Flavivirga spongiicola: one gene and its partner. The protein of the gene in region 1 binds, or shares a complex with, the protein of each later gene. Links are inferred from orthologs where the notes say so. Each region holds a gene or a part of one and is shown in the gene's direction. Other genes may lie near its edges.

Region 1 (5,083 bases):
GTTAACTCAAAATTTCGATTCTGTAGATATTAAAGTTGAAGATGGAAATGTTTTAGTAACACGTTCTTCTGATTCTAAAGATCAAAAAGCAAAACATGGTTTATACAGATCATTGATGAATAATATGATCGAAGGTGTGTCTAAAGGATGGACTAAAGAATTAGAATTAGTTGGTGTAGGATATAGAGCATCTAACCAAGGACAAAAATTGGATTTAGCTTTAGGTTTTTCTCATAATATTGTTTTAAATATTGCTCCAGAAGTAAAAGTTGAAACAGTATCAGAAAAAGGAAAAAATCCAATAGTAAAGTTAACATCATTCGATAAACAACTTGTTGGTCAAGTAGCTGCGAAAATTCGTGGATTTAGAAGACCAGAGCCTTACAAAGGAAAAGGGATTAAGTTTGTTGGTGAAGTAATAAGAAGAAAAGCAGGTAAATCAGCTTAATAATTAAGTTATGGCATTAACAAAGAACGAAAGAAGACTAAGAATAAAAAACAGAATCCGTAAGGTTGTTTCTGGTACAGAAGCTAGACCAAGATTGGCTGTTTTTAGAAGTAATAAAGAAATTTACGCTCAAATTGTAGATGACGTAACTGGTAATACTATCAGTGCTGCATCTTCAAGAGATAAAGATATTAGTGCTGCGAAAGCAACTAAATCAGAAGTAGCTAAATTAGTAGGTAAGGCACTTGCTGAAAAAGCTTTAAAAGCTGGTATTGAAACTATCGCTTTTGATAGAGGAGGTTATTTATATCATGGTAGAGTAAAATCATTAGCTGAAGGAGCTAGAGAAGCAGGACTTAAATTCTAAGAAATTATGTTTCAAAAATATAAAAGTGCAGAGTTAGTAAAACCAGGTGGATTAGATCTTAAAGATCGTTTAGTTGGTGTACAAAGAGTTACAAAAGTAACTAAAGGTGGTAGAGCATTTGGTTTTTCGGCAATTGTAGTGGTTGGTGACGAAGCAGGTGTTGTAGGACAAGGTTTAGGTAAATCTAAAGACGTGGCCAGCGCCATAGCGAAAGCAGTTGAAGATGCTAAGAAAAACCTGGTTAGAATTCCTATTATAAAAGGAACTTTACCACATGAGCAAAAAGGTAAATACGGTGGAGCAAGAGTAAATATTATTCCTGCTGCTCCTGGTACAGGAGTTATTGCCGGAGGTGCTGTAAGAACAGTTCTTGAGGCTGTTGGTATACACGATGTATTATCAAAATCTCAGGGATCTTCTAACCCTCATAATGTAGTAAAAGCGACTTTTGATGCTTTATTACAATTAAGAGACGCCAATGCAATTGCTAGAGATAGAGGTATTTCACTTGAACAAGTTTTTAACGCTTAATAACATCAGAGATGGCAAAAATTAAAGTAAAAAAAGTTAAAAGCGCAATCAATCGTACGCAAAGACAAAAAAGAACTTTAGAAGCTCTTGGTCTTAAAAAGATTGGTCAGGTAAAAGAGCACGAAGCTACACCTAATATTTTGGGTATGGTTGCTAAAGTTTCACATTTGGTTTCTGTTGAAGAAACAAAATAATATAAAACTGAAAATGGATTTAAGTAATTTAAAACCTGCAGAAGGTTCAGTAAAAAATCAAGGTAAAAGAATAGGTAGAGGACAAGGTTCTGGAAAAGGTGGTACTGCTACACGTGGTCACAAAGGAGCTAAATCTCGTTCAGGTTATTCTAAAAAACTAGGATTTGAAGGAGGGCAAATGCCGCTTCAAAGACGTGTGCCTAAATTTGGCTTTACTAACATTAACCGTGTTGAATATCAAGGTATCAATTTAGATACGTTACAACAATTGGTTGATGATAAGAAAATAAAAGATACAGTAGATTTTGAAACTTTATTCTCAAATCGTTTAGCTGGAAAGAATGATCTGGTTAAGATTTTGGGTAGAGGAGAATTAAAAGCAAAATTAAAAGTATCTGCACATAAATTTACAGCTTCAGCAAAAGCAGCTATCGAAGCAGCTGGCGGAGAAGCAATAACATTATAAGACCATATTATAAGTATGAAGTTTATAGAATCGTTAAAAAATGTTTGGAAAATTGAGGAGCTAAGAAACAGAATCATAGTGACACTAGGTCTGTTATTAGTATACCGTTTTGGTACTCAGGTTACGTTGCCAGGTGTTGATGCCGCGCAATTAGCAGCCTTAGGAGACAAGACTAGTACAGGTTTATTAGGACTACTTAGCCAGTTTACTGGAGGAGCGTTTTCTAGAGCATCTGTATTTGCCTTAGGTATTATGCCTTACATTTCTGCTTCTATTGTAGTACAGTTAATGGGTATAGCTATTCCTTATTTGCAGAAATTGCAAAAAGAAGGCGCTAGTGGTCAAAAGAAAGTCAATCAAATTACACGTTGGCTAACCATTGCTATTTGTTTATTACAAGCACCAGGTTATTTAGCAAGTTTACCAAGTTTAGGTGTTCCACCAAGTGCCTTTTTATTAGGTACCGGTCCTTTATTTTATTTCTCATCTGTAAGTATTTTGGTTACAGGCTGTATTTTTGCCATGTGGTTAGGTGAAAAAATTACGGATAAGGGAATAGGAAATGGAATTTCATTATTGATCATGGTTGGTATTATTGCAACATTGCCTCAGTCTTTTATTCAAAATGCTGCAACTAGATTAGAAGGTAACAATGTGATGCTTATTCTTTTTGAATTGGTTATATGGTTTGTTATTATTTTGGTTACGATCATGCTTGTTATGGCGGTTAGGAAAATAGCAGTGCAATATGCAAGAAGAACTGCTTCTGGTGGTTATGAGAAAAGTGCTATGGCTGGTTCAAGACAATATATTCCATTAAAACTAAACGCTTCTGGTGTAATGCCTATAATATTTGCTCAAGCTATTATGTTTGTGCCTGGTATGATAGGAGGTACGGATTTATTAAAAGATTCATCTGTAGGTGCATGGTTAGTTACTAACCTTGGTCCAGCAAGTATGTTTGGTTTTTGGTATAACGTCGTATTCGCTTTATTAATAATCGTATTTACGTATTTTTATACAGCGATTACCGTACCAACGAATAAAATGGCAGACGATTTAAAACGTAGTGGTGGTTTTATTCCTGGTATTCGTCCAGGTTCTGAAACTTCAGAATATCTTGATAAAATAATGTCTCAAATAACCTTACCAGGATCTATATTTTTAGCACTTATAGCTGTGTTCCCAGCATTTATTGTTAAGCTTATGGATGTGCAACAAGGATGGGCATTGTTTTTTGGAGGAACCTCATTATTAATTATGGTTGGAGTTGCAATTGACACTATGCAACAAGTAAATTCATACTTGTTAAATAGACATTATGATGGCTTGATGAAAACCGGTAAAAATAGAAAAGCTAGCGCTTAATATATATACTATGGCAAAACAGGCAGCAATAGAACAAGACGGAACCATTATAGAAGCATTATCAAATGCTATGTTTCGTGTTGAATTAGAAAATGGTCACATTGTGACTGCACACATTTCTGGTAAAATGCGTATGCATTATATTAAATTATTACCAGGAGACAAAGTGAAATTAGAAATGAGTCCTTACGATTTAACAAAGGCTCGAATAACTTATAGATACTAATACGATGAAAGTAAGAGCATCACTTAAAAAGAGAAGTGCGGATTGTAAAATCGTACGAAGAAAAGGCAGACTTTACGTTATAAACAAAAAGAATCCTAGATTTAAACAAAGACAAGGGTAATTATGGCAAGAATTGCAGGTGTAGACATACCAAAAAACAAAAGAGGAGTAATCTCTTTAACTTATATCTATGGAATAGGTAGAAGTAGAGCAAAAGAAATTTTAGCAACGGCTAAGGTTGACGAAAGTACTAAAGTTCAAGATTGGAGCGATGACCAAATTAGTGGTATTCGTGAAGCTGTTGGATCTTTTACAATCGAAGGTGAATTACGTTCTGAAACACAATTAAACATTAAGCGATTAATGGATATTGGATGTTACAGAGGTATTCGTCACAGATCTGGTCTTCCATTAAGAGGACAACGTACTAAAAACAACTCCAGAACTAGAAAAGGTAGAAGAAAAACAGTTGCTAATAAGAAAAAAGCAACTAAATAATTAAAAGTCATTAGTATTTAGTCGTTGGATGGAATCTGTTTGAAATGTAAAAGTTTAGGATTCTAATACTAACAACTAACAACTAGAAACTAAAAAAATATGGCAAAAACAAGCACTAAAAAACGTAAAGTTATTGTTGACTCTGTTGGAGAAGCTCACGTTACAGCTTCTTTCAATAACATTATTATTTCGCTTACCAACAAAAAAGGAGATGTTATTTCATGGTCTTCTGCTGGTAAAATGGGATTTAGAGGTTCTAAGAAAAATACACCTTATGCTGCTCAATTGGCTGCCGAAGATGCTGCTGCTGTAGCTCAAGAAGCTGGTTTAAAGAAAGTAAAGGTTTATGTTAAAGGACCCGGAAATGGTAGAGAATCTGCTATTCGTTCTATTCATAATGCAGGAATTGAAGTAACAGAAATTATCGATGTTACTCCATTACCACATAATGGATGCCGTCCTCCAAAACGTAGAAGAGTTTAACAAATTACGATCTTAGATTTACGATTTTTAGATTGTTTTAAATCATAAATTGTGAATCAAGAATCGTCAATAAAATTAATATCATCTGATTACCAGATGGTATTAATTTTTTGCATAAATTTGCAAACTGAAAAATAATAACAAGTATCAACGAGAGATAAAAAAGATTATCGAAGGATAAGATTAAGACCTTAATTCATAATCACTCTCAAAAACAAATTTAAAATGGCAAGATATACTGGTCCTAAAACTAAAATCGCTCGTAAATTTGGCGAAGCAATATTTGGAGATGATAAGTCTTTTGAAAAAAGAAACTACCCTCCAGGTCAACACGGAAACAATAGAAGACGTGGAAAAAAATCTGAATACGCAATCCAATTAATGGAAAAGCAAAAAGCTAAATATACTTATGGTATTTTAGAGCGTCAATTTAGAGGTTTATTTAAGAAAGCAAGAGCAGCACAAGGTATTACTGGTGAAGTTTTATTACAATTATGTGAGT
Region 2 (6,211 bases), on another replicon or contig:
ATTTGGAGGTACTCGTGTACCAAAACATCATATTCGTATTGAAAGTTACGGAACGATTGATGAACTAAATTCGCACTTAGGTTTAATTCGTGATCAAGAAATTAATCAAAAATACAAAGATTTATTAATTCATATTCAAGATAGGCTTTTTACTGTTGGGGCTATTTTAGCAACCGACCCTGAAAAAGCTATTTTAAAAAGCGGAAAAGAACGTTTAAATATTCCTAAAATTTCTTCTGAAGACATCGAACGTTTAGAAAAAGAAATAGATACAATGAATACTGAGCTTCCACCTATGACGCATTTTGTACTTCCTGGAGGCCACCAAACGGTGTCATTCTGTCACATAGCACGTTGTGTATGCCGTAGAGCAGAACGTTTAACTACGGCTCTTAATGATGTTGAGGGAATCGAACCTAATGCATTAATGTACTTAAACCGACTTTCTGACTATCTTTTTGTATTGGCACGAAAGTTGTCTTACGATTTACAAGCAAATGAGATTAAATGGATTCCCGAAAAAGAATCTTAATAAAAACGGCTTAAAAACATTAATAAAACAGTAATAATTTCACCTGTTTAGATTACAAATAGAGATACGTTCTTAAAATTAATGATTAAATAATTCATTTTTTTCTTGTCTGTTTAAACTAAAAAATTATTTTTGCAAAAAATTAAACACAATAGAAAATGTATTGGACATTAGAATTAGCATCTTATTTAAGTGATGCGCCTTGGCCAGCAACAAAAGACGAATTAATAGATTATGCTATTAGAACGGGGGCACCGTTAGAAGTTGTTGAAAATTTACAATCAATCGAAGATGAAGGTGATTCATACGATTCCATTGAAGAAATCTGGTCTGATTACCCAACTGATGAAGATTATCTCTGGAATGAAGACGAATATTAATATAAAGCATAAAGAATAGTTAAAAAGTCTCGATTTGAGGCTTTTTTTTTGTCTTAATCTTTATAAAACATCATAACAAAATGTATCTTTGAATGCTCTGTAAAAAGCAATTAAATAAAATATAACAAAGTTACTCTTGGAACTACCTCTGAGTAAAAATTAAAATATAAAAACATGAGTTTTTTAAATTCTGTACTTAAAGTATTTGTTGGTGACAAGTCAAAACAAGACGTAAAAGCCATCTACCCTATTCTAAATCAAGTCAAAACCTTTGAAGCTGCTTTAGAAGCCTTGTCCCATGACGAATTACGTGGCAAAACAGATGAGTTCAAAAGCAAAATTGCTGAAGCTACTAAAGGCATCAAAGAGCAAATGTCGAATCTTTTAGAAGAAGCAGAAAACACTGAAGACATAGACAGAAGAGAAGATATTTATCAAGATATTGATAAATTAAAAGATGATGCTTACAATGCTACTGAAGCGGTCTTAAACGATATCTTACCTGAAGCTTTTGCTGTCATTAAAGAAACTGCAAAACGTTTTGTAAATAATACAAGTATTTACGTTACTGCAAGCACTTTTGATAGAGAACTATCTGGAACAAAAGAGTATGTTGTTTTAGAAGATGATAAAGCAGTTTGGGCCAATTCTTGGGATGCCGCTGGGAAAGCTGTCACTTGGGACATGATTCATTACGATGTACAACTTATTGGAGGTATAGCTATGCATCAAGGTAAAATTGCTGAAATGCAAACTGGTGAAGGTAAAACCTTAGTAGCTACCCTTCCGGTATATTTAAATGCGCTTTCCGGAAAAGGCGTTCATTTAGTTACTGTAAATGATTACTTAGCAAAACGTGATAGCGCATGGATGGCTCCAATTTTTGAATTCCATGGCTTAAGTGTTGATTGTATTGATTACCATCAACCAAATTCCGATGCCAGAAAAAAAGCCTATAATGCCGATATTACTTATGGAACCAATAACGAATTTGGGTTCGATTATCTACGTGATAATATGGCACATTCGCCTGACGACTTAGTACAACGCCCACATAATTATGCGATTGTAGATGAGGTGGATTCAGTTTTAGTAGATGATGCTCGTACACCATTGATTATTTCCGGACCAATTCCTCAAGGAGAACGTCATGAATTTACAGAGTTAAAACCTAAAGTAGATGACATTGTAAGTGTACAGCGTAAATATTTAACTGGCGTTTTAGCAGAAGCTAAGAAATTAATTAAAGCAGGTGATACAAAAGAAGGCGGTTTCCAGTTACTTCGTGCCTATCGTGGTATTCCTAAAAACAAAGCACTTATTAAGTTTTTGAGTGAAGAAGGGGTAAAACTATTACTTCAAAAAACGGAGAATTTCTACATGCAAGACAACAACCGTGAAATGCCAAAGGTTGATGCTGAATTGTACTATGTTATTGAAGAAAAAAACAATCAAATTGAATTGACCGACAAAGGGATCGAATATCTCTCAGGAAAAGATAATCCAGACTTTTTTATCTTACCGGAAATAGGGCTTGAAGTCGCTAAAATTGAAAAACAAAATCTTTCTGCAGAAGAAGAAGCTAATTTAAAAGAAGACTTATTTAAAGATTTTGGCGTAAAATCAGAACGTATCCATACACTTAATCAACTTTTAAAAGCATACGCTTTATTCGAAAAAGACACGCAATATGTGGTCATGGAAAATAAAGTAATGATTGTGGATGAGCAAACAGGTCGTATTATGGACGGGCGTCGTTATAGTGACGGATTACACCAAGCAATTGAAGCCAAGGAAAATGTGAAAATTGAAGATGCTACCCAAACCTTTGCTACTGTAACACTTCAAAATTACTTTAGAATGTACCGAAAATTATCTGGTATGACCGGTACTGCAGTTACAGAGGCTGGTGAATTCTGGGAAATCTATAAATTAGATGTTGTTGAAATCCCTACCAACAGACCAATTGCCAGAGATGATAGAGAAGATTTAGTTTATAAAACAAAACGTGAAAAATATAATGCGGTTATTGATGATGTTACCAAACTATCTCAAGCTGGTCGTCCGGTTCTAATTGGTACGACTTCTGTAGAAATTAGTGAGTTACTTGGTAAAATGCTAAGTATTCGTAAAATATCTCATAATGTATTAAATGCAAAACAACATAAAAAAGAGGCAGATATTGTTGATCAAGCGGGTAAATCAGGGCAAGTAACTATCGCCACAAACATGGCAGGTCGTGGTACCGATATCAAATTATCTGATGAGGTTAAAGCTGCTGGTGGTTTAGCCATTGTTGGTACAGAACGTCACGATTCACGTCGTGTAGACAGACAGTTACGTGGTCGTGCCGGTCGTCAGGGAGACCCAGGAAGTTCACAGTTCTACGTATCCCTAGAAGATAACTTAATGCGTTTATTTGGTAGCGAACGTATTGCGAAAATGATGGATAAAATGGGACTCAAAGAAGGTGAAGTCATTCAGCATTCTATGATTTCTAAATCCATTGAACGTGCTCAGAAAAAAGTGGAGGAAAACAATTTTGGGGTTCGTAAGCGTTTATTAGAATATGATGATGTTATGAATGCACAACGTGAGGTCGTTTATAAACGTCGTCACCATGCTTTATTTGGAGAACGTCTTCGTGTAGATTTAGCAAATATGATTTTTGATACCTCAGAAGGTATTGCAGAAACGAACAAGGGTGCTAACGATTATAAAAATTTCGAATTTGAATTAATTCGTTATTTCTCAATGAATTCTCCAATTACTGAAGAAGAATTTGGTAAACTTTCCGCGCAAGAAATCACATCTAAAATATACAAAGCTGCTTTCGAGCATTACAGAGAAAAAATGAACCGCAATGCAGAAATTGCATTTCCGGTCATTAAAAATGTATATGAAACACAACGTGATAAATTCAAACGTATCGTCGTACCATTTACTGATGGTATTAAAAGTTTAAATGTTGTTACCGATCTTGAAAAAGCTTACCAAACTAACGGTAAACAATTAATTACCGATTTTGAAAAGAATATCACACTTGCCATTATAGATGATGCTTGGAAAACACATTTACGTAAAATGGATGAGTTAAAACAATCCGTACAATTGGCAGTACACGAACAAAAAGACCCATTACTTATCTATAAATTTGAGTCGTTTGAATTGTTTAAGGAGATGATAGATCAAGTAAATAAAGATGTTATTTCATTCTTATTTAAAGGCGAGTTACCTCAAGAAACGCAAAATACCATTCAAGAAGCAAGACAAACGCGTAGAAAAGAGAATTTAAAAACACAAAAGGACGAAATACCTAACCTGGATGAACGTTCTGCACAAAACAGAGCAGCTGGTAACACACAACGCCAGCAAGAAGTTGTAGAAACGATTGTTCGAGACAGGCCAAAAATTGGACGCAATGATCGTGTTACTATTAAACATGTTATGAATGGCGAAAACAAAACGCTTAAGTACAAACAAGCAGAGCCATTAATTGCCAAAGGTGATTGGGTTTTGGTTGAAGATTAAATCAAATTTCTGTAAAAACAGGAATCTAATAATATTAAAATCCTAACAGATTACTGTTGGGATTTTTTTATTGACCAAACCGTAACCAACAACTAACAACTAACAACTAACAACTAACAACTAACAACTAATTTACAACCTCCCCATACAAATCAAAATCTTCAGCTTCAGTAATTTTTACAGTAGTAAATTCTCCTGTTTTTAAATAGGTTTTAGTAGCGTCAATCAATACTTCGTTATCAACATCTGGTGAATCATATTCCGTACGTCCAATAAAATAGTTGCCCTCTTTTCTATCAATAACTACTTTAAAAGTTTTATCTATTTTCTCTTGATTGAGTTCCCATGAAATCTGCGATTGCACTTCCATAATCTGGTTAGCGCGTTCAATTTTTACATCTTCAGGAACATCATCTTCTAAATTATAAGCATGCGTATTTTCTTCATGGGAATATGTAAAGCAACCCAAGCGCTCAAAACGCATATCTGTAACCCATTGTTTTAATGTTTGAAAGTCTTCTTCTGTCTCACCAGGATATCCAACGATAAGCGTTGTTCTAATAGTCATATCAGGAACTGTAGCCCTAAATTCTTTAAGTAACTTGGTGGTTTTTTCTTTAGTGGTACCTCGGCGCATACTTTTTAAAATAGCATCTGAAATATGCTGCAACGGAATATCTAAATAATTACAAATTTTAGATTCCCGATTCATAACCTCTAAAACATCCATTGGAAAGCCTGTTGGAAATGCATAATGCAAGCGGATCCATTCTACACCTTCAACTTTTACTAAAGCTTCTAATAACTCTGCTAAATTTCTTTTTTTATATAAATCTAAACCATAATAGGTTAAATCTTGAGCTATTAAAATAAGTTCTTTAACACCTTTTGCTGCTAGTTTTTCAGCTTCTACAACAATGTCTTCAATGGGCGTACTTTTATGCTTTCCTCGCATGATAGGAATGGCACAAAAACTACAGGGCCTGTCGCAGCCTTCAGCAATCTTTAAATAAGCGTAATTCTTAGGTGTCGTTGTTAAACGCTCTCCTATGAGTTCGTGCTTATAATCGGCTCCTAAAGCCTTAAGTAAATGAGGTAGTTCTGTGGTGCCAAAATAGGCATCTACATTAGGAATTTCCTTTTGCAAGTCTGGTTTATACCGCTCACTTAAACACCCCGTAACGAAGACTTTATCCACGTCTCCTGCTTCCTTCTTTTGCATGAACTCTAAGATCGTATTCACACTTTCTTCCTTGGCATTATTAATAAATCCGCAGGTATTAATAACTACAATATTCCCCTCTTCTTCATGAACAACATCTTTGCCACTGGCTTTTAGTTGCCCCATTAACACTTCGCTATCGTAAACATTTTTACTACAGCCTAGGGTTACTACATTTATCTTATTCTTCTTAAGGGTTTTTGTGCGCATACAAATATTTATAAGGGCGCAAAGATACGGAATCATTTATGATAAATGATTCCTGACCTATGAATTGTCAAGAGTCCCTTTTAGGCTTGAATTTTAGATATTGAAGTGGTTTAAACTTTTTATAATTGACTACAAAATGTCCTTTTACCTCCACATTTTGTCTTTTTATTACTCCGTAGCGATGCTATGCAGCTCAAAAAAGCCTTCATTTGGAAATAAAACTACTATTTTTCGCTTCAATCAAAAAAATTCAAATCACTTCATTAACTAAACCTTTTATATATTTAACCGTCTTAAATAAAAACCTATTTGTTATGAAAAAGATGATCTACTCCA

Evidence for each region.
Region 2: the proteins of secY (region 1) and secA are in contact, whole or in part, in a crystal structure (PDB 3DIN), measured with the Thermotoga maritima proteins. The link is inferred for Flavivirga spongiicola from one-to-one orthologs. Residues at the interface, in WP_004081795.1 of Thermotoga maritima: Glu108, Gly109, Glu110, Glu111, Ala236, Glu237, Arg238, Arg239, Ile240, Thr241, Ile242, Gln243, Tyr244, Ala245, Arg246, Arg247, Val248, Thr249, Gly250, Arg251, Arg252, Val253, Tyr254, Gly256, Ala257, Ser258, Thr259, Tyr260, Leu261, Pro262; in WP_004082002.1 of Thermotoga maritima: Glu261, Ala262, Arg263, Lys300, Ala301, Arg302, Thr303, Ile304, Ile305, Leu323, Tyr324, Asp325, Pro326, Val329, Ser330, Tyr333, Ile336, Lys340, Phe345, Val349, Glu363, Phe364, Tyr374, Ser375, Gly376, Gly377, Glu393, Ile395, Thr482, Ser483.

What each region holds. Positions count from the first base shown.
Region 1 is NZ_JAUOEO010000001.1:990,332-995,414, reverse strand. What follows is about bases 1,385-4,197. They hold secY (preprotein translocase subunit SecY), read left to right. Parts: upstream 1,385-2,021; coding sequence 2,022-3,374; downstream 3,375-4,197. Other genes in these bases: rpsM (30S ribosomal protein S13), read left to right, coding at 3,724-4,098; ykgO (type B 50S ribosomal protein L36), read left to right, coding at 3,605-3,721; infA (translation initiation factor IF-1), read left to right, coding at 3,385-3,600; rplO (50S ribosomal protein L15), read left to right, coding at 1,554-2,006; rpmD (50S ribosomal protein L30), read left to right, coding at 1,385-1,540. In the rest of the region: rplF (50S ribosomal protein L6), read left to right, coding at 1-448; rplR (50S ribosomal protein L18), read left to right, coding at 459-815; rpsE (30S ribosomal protein S5), read left to right, coding at 822-1,346; more of rpmD, read left to right, coding at 1,358-1,384; rpsK (30S ribosomal protein S11), read left to right, coding at 4,198-4,581; rpsD (30S ribosomal protein S4), read left to right, coding at 4,807-5,083. UniProt on the Escherichia coli protein: The central subunit of the protein translocation channel SecYEG. Consists of two halves formed by TMs 1-5 and 6-10.
Region 2 is NZ_JAUOEO010000002.1:547,786-553,996, reverse strand. Bases 703-4,643 are described here. They hold secA (preprotein translocase subunit SecA), read left to right. Parts: upstream 703-1,086; coding sequence 1,087-4,443; downstream 4,444-4,643. Other genes in these bases: rimO (30S ribosomal protein S12 methylthiotransferase RimO), read right to left, coding at 4,571-4,643; Q4Q47_RS22285 (DUF2795 domain-containing protein), read left to right, coding at 703-912. Also shown: Q4Q47_RS22290 (cob(I)yrinic acid a,c-diamide adenosyltransferase), read left to right, coding at 1-532; more of Q4Q47_RS22285, read left to right, coding at 691-702; more of rimO, read right to left, coding at 4,644-5,875; Q4Q47_RS22270 (serine hydrolase domain-containing protein), read left to right, coding at 6,190-6,211. UniProt on the Escherichia coli protein: Required for protein export, interacts with the SecYEG preprotein conducting channel.